DNA from 3 places in the Delftia sp. JD2 genome. Region 2 is predicted to be linked to each of the others. Evidence: predicted binding sites of a transcription regulator. Region 2 holds the regulator's gene; each other region holds the start of a gene.
What was found. The regulator HrcA, encoded in region 2, represses chaperone genes, less so after heat shock. The targets are predictions, from matches to a motif close to TTAGCACTCNNNNNNNNNGAGTGCTAA.
Positions count from the first base shown of each region.

Region 1 (4,028 bases), on a different contig from region 2:
CCTGGCCCGCCTGCTGGCGCAGTGGCCCCATGCGCGTGCCCCCAAGCTGCTCTATACCGTGCCCAACTTCTCCAACCCGGGCGGCACCCTGCTGCCCGCGGCGCGGCGCACGGCCCTGGTGGAGCTGGCGCGCCAGCATGGCTTTGTCATCGTCGAGGACGACCCCTATGGCGAGCTGCGCTTTACTGGCCAGCGCGAACCGTCGATCTACGAAACGGGCCTGGCGCTGTGCGGCGCCCAGGCCAATCCCGTGGTCTACCTGTCCAGCCTGTCCAAGACCGTGGCGCCTGCGCTGCGCATCGGCTGGATGCTGGCCGACGCCCAACTGCTGCGCCGCTGCACCATCGCCAAGCAGACGGCCGATCTGTGCACCTCGCCGCTGGCGCAGATGATCGCCGCGCACTATCTGCGCTCGGGCCGCTATGCGCCCCAGCTGGCCCAGGCCTGCGCCGAGTACGCGGCGCGCATGGATGCGCTGTGCTCTGGCATGCAGTCGGCGCTGGGCGATCAGATCCGCTTCGTGCGGCCTGCGGGCGGTATGTTCGTGTGGGCCCAGCTGCTGCCGCCGCAGCGGCTTGCGGGCGATTCCCAGGCCCTGGCCCGTGCGCTGTTCACGGCAGCGGTGGAGCAGGGCGTGCTCTATGTGCCGGGCAAGGCCTTCTTCCCGGCCGATGCGGCAGACAAGGCCGGCCTGTGCATGCGCCTGTCGTATGCGGCGCCCACCGTGCCCCAGATCACCGAGGCCGTGGCACGCCTGGGCCGGGCCTGGGGCCAGGCCGTGTCCTGAAAGACATAGGCAAAAGCGTTCATGCAATGACAAAGGCCGCCCGAGGGCGGCCTTTGTCTTGCTGGGCAAACCGGGCATGGCGCAAGGCCTGCCCGGTTGCGGCGGGCAATTACATGCCCATGCCGCCCATGCCACCCATGCCGCCCATGTCGGGCATGGCAGGGCCGCCTTCAGCCTTGGGAGACTCGGCGATCATGGCTTCGGTCGTCAGCAGCAGCGATGCCACGGAAGCGGCGTTCTGCAGGGCCGTACGCGTCACCTTGGTCGGGTCCAGGATACCCATTTCCAGCATGTCGCCGTAGGTGTCGTTGGCAGCGTTGAAGCCGTAGTTGCCCGAGCCGTTCAGCACGGCGTTGACCACCACCGAGGGCTCGCCACCGGCGTTGGCCACGATTTCGCGCAGGGGCGCTTCGATGGCCTTCATGATCAGCTTGATGCCGGCGTCTTGCTCGGCATCGCCGGTCTTCAGGTCGCCCACGGCTTGCTTGGCACGCAGCAGAGCCACGCCGCCGCCGGCCACGATGCCTTCTTCCACAGCAGCGCGGGTAGCGTGCAGGGCGTCTTCAACGCGGGCCTTCTTTTCCTTCATTTCGACTTCGGTGGCAGCGCCAACCTTGATCACGGCAACGCCGCCAGCCAGCTTGGCCACGCGCTCTTGCAGCTTTTCGCGGTCGTAGTCGCTGGTGGCTTCTTCGATCTGGATGCGGATCTGCTTGACGCGGGCTTCGATTTCAGCAGCTTGGCCAGCACCGTCGATGATGGTGGTGTTTTCCTTGCCGATTTCGATGCGCACTGCCTGGCCCAGGTCTTCCAGGGTCACCTTGTCCAGCGCCAGGCCCACTTCTTCAGCGATGACCTTGCCGCCCGTCAGGATGGCGATGTCTTCCAGCATGGCCTTGCGGCGGTCGCCGAAGCCAGGAGCCTTGACAGCCACAACCTTCAGGATGCCGCGGATGGTGTTGACCACCAGCGTTGCCAGGGCTTCGCCTTCGACGTCTTCTGCAATGATCAGCAGGGGACGGCCGGCCTTTGCCACGGCTTCCAGCGTGGGCAGCAGGTCACGGATGTTGCTGATCTTCTTGTCGAACAGCAGCACGAAGGGGTTGTCCAGCAGGGCAACCTGCTTTTCAGGGTTGTTGATGAAGTAGGGCGACAGGTAGCCGCGGTCGAACTGCATGCCCTCGACGACGTCGAGTTCGTTGGCCAGCGACTTGCCTTCTTCAACGGTGATCACGCCTTCCTTGCCGACCTTGTCCATGGCTTCGGCAATGATGCTGCCCACGGATTCGTCGGAATTGGCGGAGATCGAGCCGACCTGGGCGATTTCCTTGGAGGTGGTGGTGGCCTTGGATTGCTTCTTCAGCTCTTCCACCAGGGCGGCGACAGCCTTGTCGATGCCGCGCTTGAGGTCCATGGGGTTCAGGCCGGCGGCCACGTACTTGGTGCCTTCGCGGACGATGGCCTGTGCCAGCACGGTGGCGGTGGTCGTGCCGTCACCGGCGATGTCGTTGGTCTTGGAGGCCACTTCCTTCACGAGCTGGGCGCCCATGTTCTGCAGCTTGTCCTTGAGTTCGATTTCCTTGGCGACCGAGACACCGTCCTTGGTCACGGTGGGGGCGCCGAAGGAGCGCTCCAGCACCACGTTGCGGCCCTTGGGACCCAGGGTGACCTTGACCGCGTTGGCCAGGATGTTCACGCCTTCAACCATGCGGGCGCGTGCTTCGCCGCCGAAAACTACGTCTTTTGCTGCCATTTCAATTCTCCGGATTCAGTTGGAAAGTGCGGTTTCGAAGCGCGGATTACTTTTCGACGACTGCGAACAGGTCGTCTTCCTTCATCACCAGCAGTTCGTCGCCATGGACCTTGACGGTCTGGCCGCTGTACTTGCCGAACAGAACGCGGTCGCCGACCTTCACGTTCAGAGCGATCACTTCGCCCTTGTCGTTCTTCTTGCCGGGGCCCACTGCCAGCACTTCGCCCTGGTCGGGCTTCTCGGCGGCATTCTCGGGGATCACGATGCCCGAAGCCGTCTTGGTTTCGTTCTCGAGGCGCTTCACGATCACGCGATCGTGCAGGGGACGCAGGTTCATACCAACTCCTAAATCATCAACAAAGTTGAAACAAAGACTTGCCGGCCCGGCGGGCCGGCATTCGAAGCAATGTGGGACAGAGGACTGTTAGCACTCATACCCAACGAGTGCTAATAATAAGGCAATTCGGCCAGGATTCAAGGGGTAGGGTCGATGTGCCGCAGTGTGTAACGACGCCTCACATGCTTTTGCGCCACGGATTCCCGGTGGGTGTTGGCTCATCGCTCGGCCAGCACTATGGCAAGACGTGGCATCTGCGGAGCCCGCGCCGATGGAGTTCCTGCGGCGCGCCGCTGGGGGCCAGAGTCTTGGTTGAGGGATGTCCAGGCGCTAGAATGGGAATGAATCTCATTCATCAATTCATGCGATCTGCGCACATGTTCAGGGCGCCCCTCCCCGTCGTTGTCCATCCGATGCGTGGGGCCCCCGGCGCCACGGATCGGTTGCCCATCTGCGCGTTGTGCCTCACCTCCAGACTTTCATCACTGACGAATGCAGTGCCCTTGCGGGTTCACGGTCGGCTGCTGCATTCCTCCCGGGCGCAAAGGCCAGGGGATGAAACGCAATCCGGTCTCCGCAGCGCGGGGTGAGCCGATACCTGGGCGCCAGACTCCAGAGGCTCCCCTGGTTGCGCTCTATACGCTTTGGCGCACGCCTGTGATGCGCATGTTGCGCCGACACTTTCGAACCACTGCAGCGGTCGAGGACGCGGCGCAGGAAGTGTTCGCGCGGGTGGCCGCCACGGGCAGGAATCTCGAGCCCGGGCAGGAGCAGCCCTATCTGCGGCAGACCGTGCGCAGCGTGGCGGCACGCGACTGGGAAAAGGGCCCGGAGGCGCACGGGCTCCAGAGTGTTCCGTATGACGACTGCCAGCAAGAGCTGCTTGCCATCTCTGCCGAGGGCTTCGGAGACACCGAGCGTCAAGCCGAGAGCCGCCAGCGGCTGACGCGGCTGCACGAGGCGATCCAGGAACTGCCGCCGCGGCAGCGCGAAGCCTTCATTCTTCAACGGATCGAGGGGCGCACCGTTGAGGAAACCGCCGATTGCATGGGGATCAGTACACGGATGGTGGTGAAGCACCTGGGCCGGGCCGTCGGCTATTGCGAGACGCGCATCCTGTTCGCAAGTGCCACTCAGATGAGGCGCCTGCA
Region 1 is NZ_LFJT01000029.1:365-4,392, reverse strand. It holds gene ACM14_RS16635 (PLP-dependent aminotransferase family protein) at 1-787, shown strand, start outside; gene groL (chaperonin GroEL) at 897-2,540, opposite strand; gene ACM14_RS16625 (co-chaperone GroES) at 2,587-2,877, opposite strand; gene ACM14_RS16620 (RNA polymerase sigma factor) at 3,433-4,028, shown strand, end outside.
Region 1: a site for HrcA is predicted at 2,965-2,991, ahead of ACM14_RS16625 (co-chaperone GroES). Genes of this name have one in related genera too.

Region 2 (4,028 bases):
TGCTGGAGCGCATCAGCCAGGCACCGCCGCGCGCCATAGGCCTGGACGTGATGCTCAGCGAGGAAGACCTGGACTACCCCGGCGACGACCTGCTGCTGGCGCGCGTTCTGCAGCGCAGCGGCCGCACCGTCTTGCCCGTGGCGCCAGGCAGCGGCCCGCTGCCGGCCTTCGCACAGGCCGCAGCGGCGCTCGGCCACACCCAGCTGCCCGTGGACGCCGATGGCGCGGTGCGCGGCTTCCATGCCATAGAAGGCAGTGCGCAGCAGCCCTGGTGGCACATGGCGCTGGCCCTGCACTGCGTGGGCGAGAACGGCCGCGCATGCGCCCGCCCGGAGCCCGTGCCGCCCATGGACCCCGACGCACCCTCCTGGCAACGCCGCCAGCAGGAGATCATTGCCTTTGCACAGGCCAGGCCGGAGCAAGGCGCCAGGGACCGCTCGCCCTTCACCACCTATTCCTACATCGATGTGCTGCGCGGCCGCATTCCTGCAGCGGCATTCCGCGGCAAATACGTGCTCATCGGCACGACGGCCACCGGCCTGGGCAGCCGCTTCACCGCACCGCTGGGCACCAGCGCGCGGCCCATCTCCAGCGTGGAGATGCTGGCCCATGTGCTCAATGGCAGCCTGCAGGGCTCGCATGTGCATCCCGCGTCGGCCACGCTCAACCGCGCGCTCAATGCGGCAGCCGTGCTGCTGGCCCTGCTGGCCCTGGCCTGGCTGGGCCCGTCGGGCGGCATGCTGGCCTGCACGCTGCTGGCCCTGGCCTGCCTTTCGCTGGCCGGGCTTGCACCGCGCCTGTGGCAGGTGCAGACGGCGCCTGCAGCCGGCCTGCTGGGCCTGGCCCTGGCCTATCCGCTATGGAGCTGGCTGCGCCTGCGCGCCGCCGCGCGCTTTCTGGCGCTGGAGCTGCGCGACCTGCAGGGGCAGGGCCTGCCCACCGCGCTGCGCCTGGGCGGCGACCTGCTGGACCAGCGCATCGCGGCCGTGGAGCAGGCTTCGCGCCAACTGCGCGCCCTGCACCATTTCGTCAGCGAAAGCCTGCGCCAGCTGCCCTCGCCCACCTTTGTCTGCGACCGGCAGGGCCATGTGCTGCTGGCCAATGCCGCAGCCCACGCCTATGCGCGCAGCTTGGGACATGGCCTGCGTGCCGGCGATGCCCTGCCCCGGCTGCTCGATGGTCTGCGGGCACTGGAGACGGCAGCCGGCGCATCCGCCGGCCAGCCCTTGCTCACGCCCGAGGCACTTGCCGCCCACGGCCTGCCGCCCAGCAGCGAGGGGCGCGACCCCATGGGACGCAGCCTGATGCTGCTGACCCAGACCTTCGAGGCACCGCCGACCACGGGCTGGCTGATCACCCTGGTCGATATCAGCGATCTGCGCAGCGCCCAGGCCCAGCGCGATCTGGCCATGCAGTTCATCTCGCACGACATCCGTGCGCCCGTGGCATCCATCATCACCTTGCTGGAGATGCAGCGCGGCGCCGTACAGGCGCCCGACCTCGGCCTCCTGCTGCCGCGCATCGAAGGCTATGCCCAGGCCTCCCTGCAGCTGGCCGACGATTTCGTGCACCTGGCACGCGCCCAGCAGCAGGCGCTGCGCCGGGAACGGCTGGACCTGGGCCTGGTGCTGGACCAGGCCGTGGAAAGCTGCTGGGCCCAGGCCTCTGCGGCCCATGTGAAGCTGGAGTTCCACCTGCCCGAACAGGAATGCCCCGTGCTGGGCGATGCGGGCATGCTCCACCGCGCGGCCGTCAACCTGATCGGCAACGCCATCAAGTACGGAGCGCGCGCAGATCAGGCAACCCCTGCCACGGTGCAATGCCTGCTGCAGCAGGACGCAGGCCATTGCCGCATCACCATCCGGGACCACGGGCCCGGCATGGATGGGAAGGCCGTCGCCCGGCTGAGCCAGCCGTTCGAGCGCCTGGACCACCACCAGCACCTCGACGGCGTGGGCCTGGGCCTGGCCTTTGTGCGCACCGTGGCCGCCCGACATGGCGGGCAGCTTGAGATAGAAAGCACGCCCGGCCAGGGCAGCGCCTTCAGCATCGCGCTGCCGAAAGCGGAACAGGCCTGACTGGCATCCCAGGGATGCAGATGCAGAAAACGAAAAAGCCCTGAAGTCTTTCAACTTCAGGGCTTTGCGTTTTTTGGTGCGGCTGGCAGGAATCGAACCCACGACCCCTTGGTTCGTAGCCAAGTACTCTATCCAGCTGAGCTACAGCCGCAACGCTTCGCATTGTAGCAGCGGGTTTTGGGGCTCCCGGACAAAAGCGCCATATTTCTGCAAAAAACCCGGCGACCGCTTTCCCCGGCAACCGGGCGATGGCATGCCATGCGGCAGTCGTGCGCCCAGCAAAAAAGCCTGCCGCCCGGAAAGGCGGCAGGCTTTTCATACCAATGGATGGTAGGGCCTCCCAGAGTCGAACTGGGCACCAACGGATTATGAGTCCGCTGCTCTAACCAAGCATGAGCTAAGGCCCCTGATTCACCAAGGCAGCACGGATGCAGGCCATGGCAAACAACTATTGTAGAGCCTAACCCGCAGGACTCAGCGCTTGTGACTCAGCGCATTGCTGACGAGCTTGGAGGTGATGTCCACGATCTGGATCATGCGGTCGTAGTGCATGCGGGTGGGCCCGATCACGCCCAGCGTACCCACCACCTTGCCGTCGAGCTCGTAGGGCGCGCTGACCACGGACAGCTCCTCGAAAGGCACGACCTGGCTTTCACCGCCGATGTAGATGCGCACGCCTTCCGCCTGGCTGGAAAAATCCAGCAGCCTGAGGATCTGGGTCTTTTGCTCGAACAGGTCGAAGGCGCGGCGCAGATTGCCCATGTCGCTGGAGAAATCGCTGACCGACAGCAGGTTGCGCTCGCCCGCGATGACCACGTCCTCCTGGGCGCTGGTCATGGCCTCCGTGCCGATGTTGACGGCCGCCTGCATGAGCGTGGCCACCTCGCCGCGCAGCAGCTCCACCTCGCCCTTGAGGCGCTCGCGCACCTCTTCCATGGCCAGGCCCGCGTAGTGGCTGTTGAGGAAGTTGGAGGCTTCGATCAGCTGCGAGCCCGAGTAGTCCACGTCGGTGAAGATGACGCGGTTTTGCACGTCACCGTCGGGCGATACGATGATGACCAGAAAGCGCCGCTCCGACAGCCGCACGAATTCGATGTGCTTGAACACCGAGGTGCGGCGCGGCACCAGCACCACGCCCACGAACTGGGAAAGGCTGGACAGCAGGTTGGCGGCGTTGGCGATGACTTTCTGCGGCTGCTCGGGCGCGAGCTCGGGCGTCACGATATCGGCACGGTCTGCAGTGAGCATGGTGTCCACGAACAGCCGGTAGCCCCGGGCGGTCGGAATGCGGCCCGCCGAGGTGTGCGGGCTGATGATCAACCCCAGGTCTTCGAGGTCAGCCATCACATTGCGTATCGTGGCAGGCGACAATTCAAGCCCCGACGCACGCGACAGGGTTCGCGAGCCCACAGGCTGGCCGTCAGCGATATAACGCTCGATCAGCGCTTTGAGCAACAACTTGGCACGTTCGTCGAGCATGTGATGATTTTAATGATGTAATTTCCAGAAATGACGTCCACGTTTCGCCACGTTGCCTTGATCGGGAAGTACCACGCTCCCAGCGCAAGCGCCCCGTCCGAGAATGCCAGCAACGCGCTTGAGCGCATTGCGGACTTCCTCAGGCGCCAGGGCTGCGAAGTCGTGCTTGATACCCAATCGGCCCTGCACGCAGGGCTCACAGACTACCCCACCCTCGATGTCGATGGCCTGGGCAGGCATTGCGACCTGGGCCTGGTCGTCGGCGGCGACGGCACCATGCTCGGCGTGAGCCGGCACTTGGCGCAATACGGAACGCCCCTGATCGGGGTGAACCAGGGCCGCCTGGGCTTTGTCACCGACATCGCGCTGGAGGACTTCGAGGCCACGCTCACGCCCATGCTGCAGGGCGAATACGAGGAGGACCTGCGTCCTCTGATGTGCGCCCGCGTGATCCGCGACGGCCAATGCGTG
Region 2 is NZ_LFJT01000009.1:98,322-102,349, reverse strand. It holds gene ACM14_RS07570 (CHASE2 domain-containing protein) at 1-2,078, shown strand, start outside; tRNA gene ACM14_RS07565 (tRNA-Arg) at 2,153-2,229, opposite strand; tRNA gene ACM14_RS07560 (tRNA-Ile) at 2,407-2,485, opposite strand; gene hrcA (heat-inducible transcriptional repressor HrcA) at 2,553-3,557, opposite strand; gene ACM14_RS07550 (NAD kinase) at 3,588-4,028, shown strand, end outside.

Region 3 (4,028 bases), on a different contig from region 2:
CCACGATGACGGGCTGGCCCAGGTCCTTGGCCATCTCGGCCCCCAGCGTGCGGGCGATCAGGTCCGTTCCACCGCCTGGCGCAAAGGGCACGACGAGGCGCACGGGCTTTTCAGGGAAGGCTGCAGATGCTGCGCTGCAGACAGTCGCGAGCACGGCAATGAACGCAATGGCCCTTGCACAACGGCGGGCGGCGAAACTGGGCATGGTGTGTCTCCTGGTTCTATGGACAGAGGTCCGGTCACTGCGCCAGCGTTGCGATGACGCTGGCGACTGGCTTGTGAAAGCTTAGGGAAACGCACCGCGCTTGTGACCCCCCATATTCCAACCAGTGAAATTCCAAAGCGGGCGCGCCAGAGCCTGCGGCTGCATTTCCCTTGCATTCGGTGGAATACTTGGCTTCCATCAGGCGCCCGTACCCGGGCAGGAAGAACACAGCTTTCGACACCGGGGCAAGCGCGTCCTCCCACCAGCGGCAGCAGCATGACGAACAGGCGATCCCCCATCCTCCATGACAAGCCGGGACAGTCCCCGAGCAACCGCTCCCTGGAAAGAGGCGTCGAAATACTCCGTGCGTTCAGGCCCGGCTCGGAACTGCTGGGCAACAGCGACCTGGCGGAACGCACCGGCCTGTCCAAGGCCACGGTCACCCGGCTGACGCAGACCCTGGTGGGCTGCGGCATGCTGCAGGCCGACCACCCAAGCCGGGCCTTTCGCCTGGCCCCGGCGGTCCTGAGCCTGGCGCACGCCATGCGCACGGGCTCGACGGTGCTGTCGATTGCGGCGCCCCTGATGCGCACCCTCGCCGAGACACGCAGGATCAACGTGGGCCTGGCATGTCCCGACCGGGACGAGATGGTCTACCTGGAATCCATCCGCTACAACCGCCGGATCGTGCTCAGGCATGTGGTCTCGGGCCAGCGCGTTCCCATGGAACTGACGTCGCTGGGGCGCGCCTACCTGGCGGCGGCGCCATCGGCCAGGCGCAAGGCCTTGCTCGACAGCTTCAGGCTCAAGAGGGGCGCCCAATGGCCTGCGCTGGAGCAGCAGATCCAGGCGGCGATCAAGTCCGTGAAAAGCCAAGGCTTCTGCGCCGCATCGTGGCAGCCGGAAGTGGTTGCGCTGGCCACGCCGCTGGTGACACCCGATGCCATCTATGTCCTGAACTGCAGCGTCTCCACCACGGAGCCTTTGCCGGCCATCGTGCAGGAGCTGTACCCGGCCTTGCTGCAACTGGGCCGGCAGATTGAAAGCCTGCTGGAAAAACTGTAATGCTCTCCCAGCAGTATGCGCCCACCGCTGGCAAGCAGGGTTTCCAAAAATCGCTCAGACTAGGCACAAACGACTTTTGGCACTCCAAAAATGAGTGCAACCGTCTGAAAAACCCACGGAACTTTGGCTTTAGCACTCGGTCATAACGAGTGCTAATATGAAGGAATGGAAGAAAGGAACTCTGCAATGACAAACGCCTCCGGCTCCATTGCGACCACCTTGGCACCCGCTAACCCCTGGGCCCTGGTGCCGCCTCTGGGCAATTTGGATGCCTACATTTCCGCGGTCAACCGCCTGCCCATGCTCACCCTTGAGGAAGAGCAGGACTACGCCCGCAAGCTCAAAGAACACAGCGATCTGGACGCCGCAGGGCGTCTGGTGATGTCCCACCTGCGCCTGGTGGTGTCCATCTCGCGCCAGTACCTGGGCTACGGCCTGCCGCACGGCGACCTGATCCAGGAAGGCAACGTGGGCCTGATGAAGGCCGTCAAGCGCTTCGACCCCGATCAGAACGTGCGCCTGGTGAGCTACGCCATGCACTGGATCAAGGCCGAGATCCACGAGTACATCCTGAAGAACTGGCGCATGGTCAAGGTCGCCACGACCAAGGCCCAGCGCAAGCTGTTCTTCAACCTGCGTTCCATGAAGCAGGGCCTGAAGTCCGACGCCGCCATGGCCGAGGACGGCGCCATGCTGCGTGACACGCTGACCTCGGGCGAGATCGACGCCGTGGCCGAGAAGCTCAACGTCAAGCGCGAAGAAGTCATGGAGATGGAAACGCGCCTGGCCGGTGGCGACGTGCTGCTGGACCCCTCGCCCAGCGACGATGGCGAGCAGGCCTTCGGCCCCATCGCCTACCTGGCCGATGGAGCACACGAACCCACGGCCATGATCGAGTCGCGCCAGCGTGACCACCTGGCCACCGACGGCATTGCCATGGCGCTGGATTCGCTGGATGACCGCAGCCGCCGCATCGTCGAGGAGCGCTGGCTCAAGGTCAACGACGACGGCTCGGGCGGCATGACGCTGCATGAGCTGGCCGCCGTGTACGGTGTCAGCGCCGAGCGCATCCGCCAGATCGAGGTGGCTGCCATGAAGAAGATGAAGAAGGCCCTGGCCGAGTTCGCCTGACGGCCTGACGGCCTGGGCTGACAGGCCGCTTCACGACAAACCCGGATAATCTCCGGGTTTTTTATTGCCCGCAGCCTTTGCGGCCCCCACGAACCCCATGCCCGCCAGCGCCATCTCGCCACTACGCCGCCTCTTCGCCAATGCCTTGGCCACCGCCCTGGCTTCGGCCCTGCTGCCTTGCGCTGCCGTGGCGGGCGACAACTGGCCCAGCAAGCCGCTGCACCTGATCGTCGGCTTTCCCGCAGGATCTTCCCCGGACCTCACGGCGCGCGCACTGGCCGAGCCGCTGGAAAAGCGCCTGGGCCAGCCCGTCATCGTCGAGAACAAGGTGGGCGCCGGCGGCAACATCGCAGGCGAGCAGGTGGCCCGTGCGCGCGACGGCCATACCTTCAGCGTGATGATCAACGGCAACCTGACGATTGCCCGCCTGCTCAACCCCGCCGTGCGCTACGACCCTGTGAAGGATCTGCAGCCCGTCAGCCTGATCGGCGTGGCGCCCCTGGTGCTGGTGGCTCCGGCCGGCGCGCCCGAGGGCCGGGCCTTCCTGGAAGCCGCTGCCCAGGCCGGCAGCCGCTGGAGCTACGGCTCCCCTGGCGTGGGCACGGTGGGCCACCTGGGCATGGAGCTGCTCAAGAGCCGCTCCGCGCTCAGGCCCGAACACATTCCCTACCCCGGCTATCCGCAGGTGTTCAACGCCATCCAGGGCGGCGACCTGCAGCTGTCCATGCTGCCGCCCGCACTGGCCATGGCCCAGGTGCAGGCCGGCAAGCTGCGCGGCGTGGCCGTGACCTCGGCCGCGCGCAGCCCGCTGGCGCCGGGACTGCCCAGCCTCAAGGAGCTGGGCGTGGGGGATTTCGATCTGGAGATCTGGAACGCCGTGGCCGCGCCCAAGGCCATGCCCGCCGCCCATGTGCAGAAGCTGGCCGAAGCGGTCAGCGAGATCGTGCGCTCGCCCGAGATGCGTGCACGCCTGGCCGCCCAGGGCTGGCAGGCTGTCGGCAGCTCGCCCGAGGGCCTGGCCCTGCGCATACGCCAGGATGTGACGGCACTGGGCCGCATCATCCGCGAACAGGGAATCCACGCGCAATGACGTGCTCGATCACACTGCCATGACCGCTGCCCAAGCCTTCACCGAACTCAACGCCTGGCAGGTCATGGCCTGGGGCCTGCTCTTCTTCGGCGTGCTGTACACGGCCGGCGGCTGGGGCATGACGGCGCTCACGCGCTGGCTGCAGCGGCGCGGCGTGGGCCGCGTGCTGGACACGCGCCCGCTCAAGCCCGACCAGTTGCGCCGCGAATGGCGCCAGTCGCTGCATTCGGTGCTGATCTTCGGCATCGGCATGATCGTGCCCTGGGGCCTTCTGCAATTGGGGTGGGCGCGGCTGGAGCCCGATGCAGGCCCCTGGCGCATTGCCATCGAAATCGTGGTGCTGCTGATCTGGAACGATGTGCATTTCTGGATCAACCACCGCCTGCTGCATACGCGGCTGCTGGGGCGCTTTCATGGTGACCACCACCGCTCCATCGTCACCACGCCGTGGTCCACCTACAGCTTTCATCCCATCGAGGCGCTGATGCTGGGCAACGTCATCCTGCTGCCCATGGTGGTGCATGACTTCAGCTTCTG
Region 3 is NZ_LFJT01000019.1:90,865-94,892, reverse strand. It holds gene ACM14_RS12850 (tripartite tricarboxylate transporter substrate binding protein) at 1-205, opposite strand, end outside; gene ACM14_RS12845 (IclR family transcriptional regulator) at 482-1,270, shown strand; gene rpoH (RNA polymerase sigma factor RpoH) at 1,457-2,401, shown strand; gene ACM14_RS12835 (tripartite tricarboxylate transporter substrate binding protein) at 2,499-3,491, shown strand; gene ACM14_RS12830 (sterol desaturase family protein) at 3,511-4,028, shown strand, end outside.
Region 3: a site for HrcA is predicted at 1,400-1,426, ahead of rpoH (RNA polymerase sigma factor RpoH). Genes of this name have one in related genera too.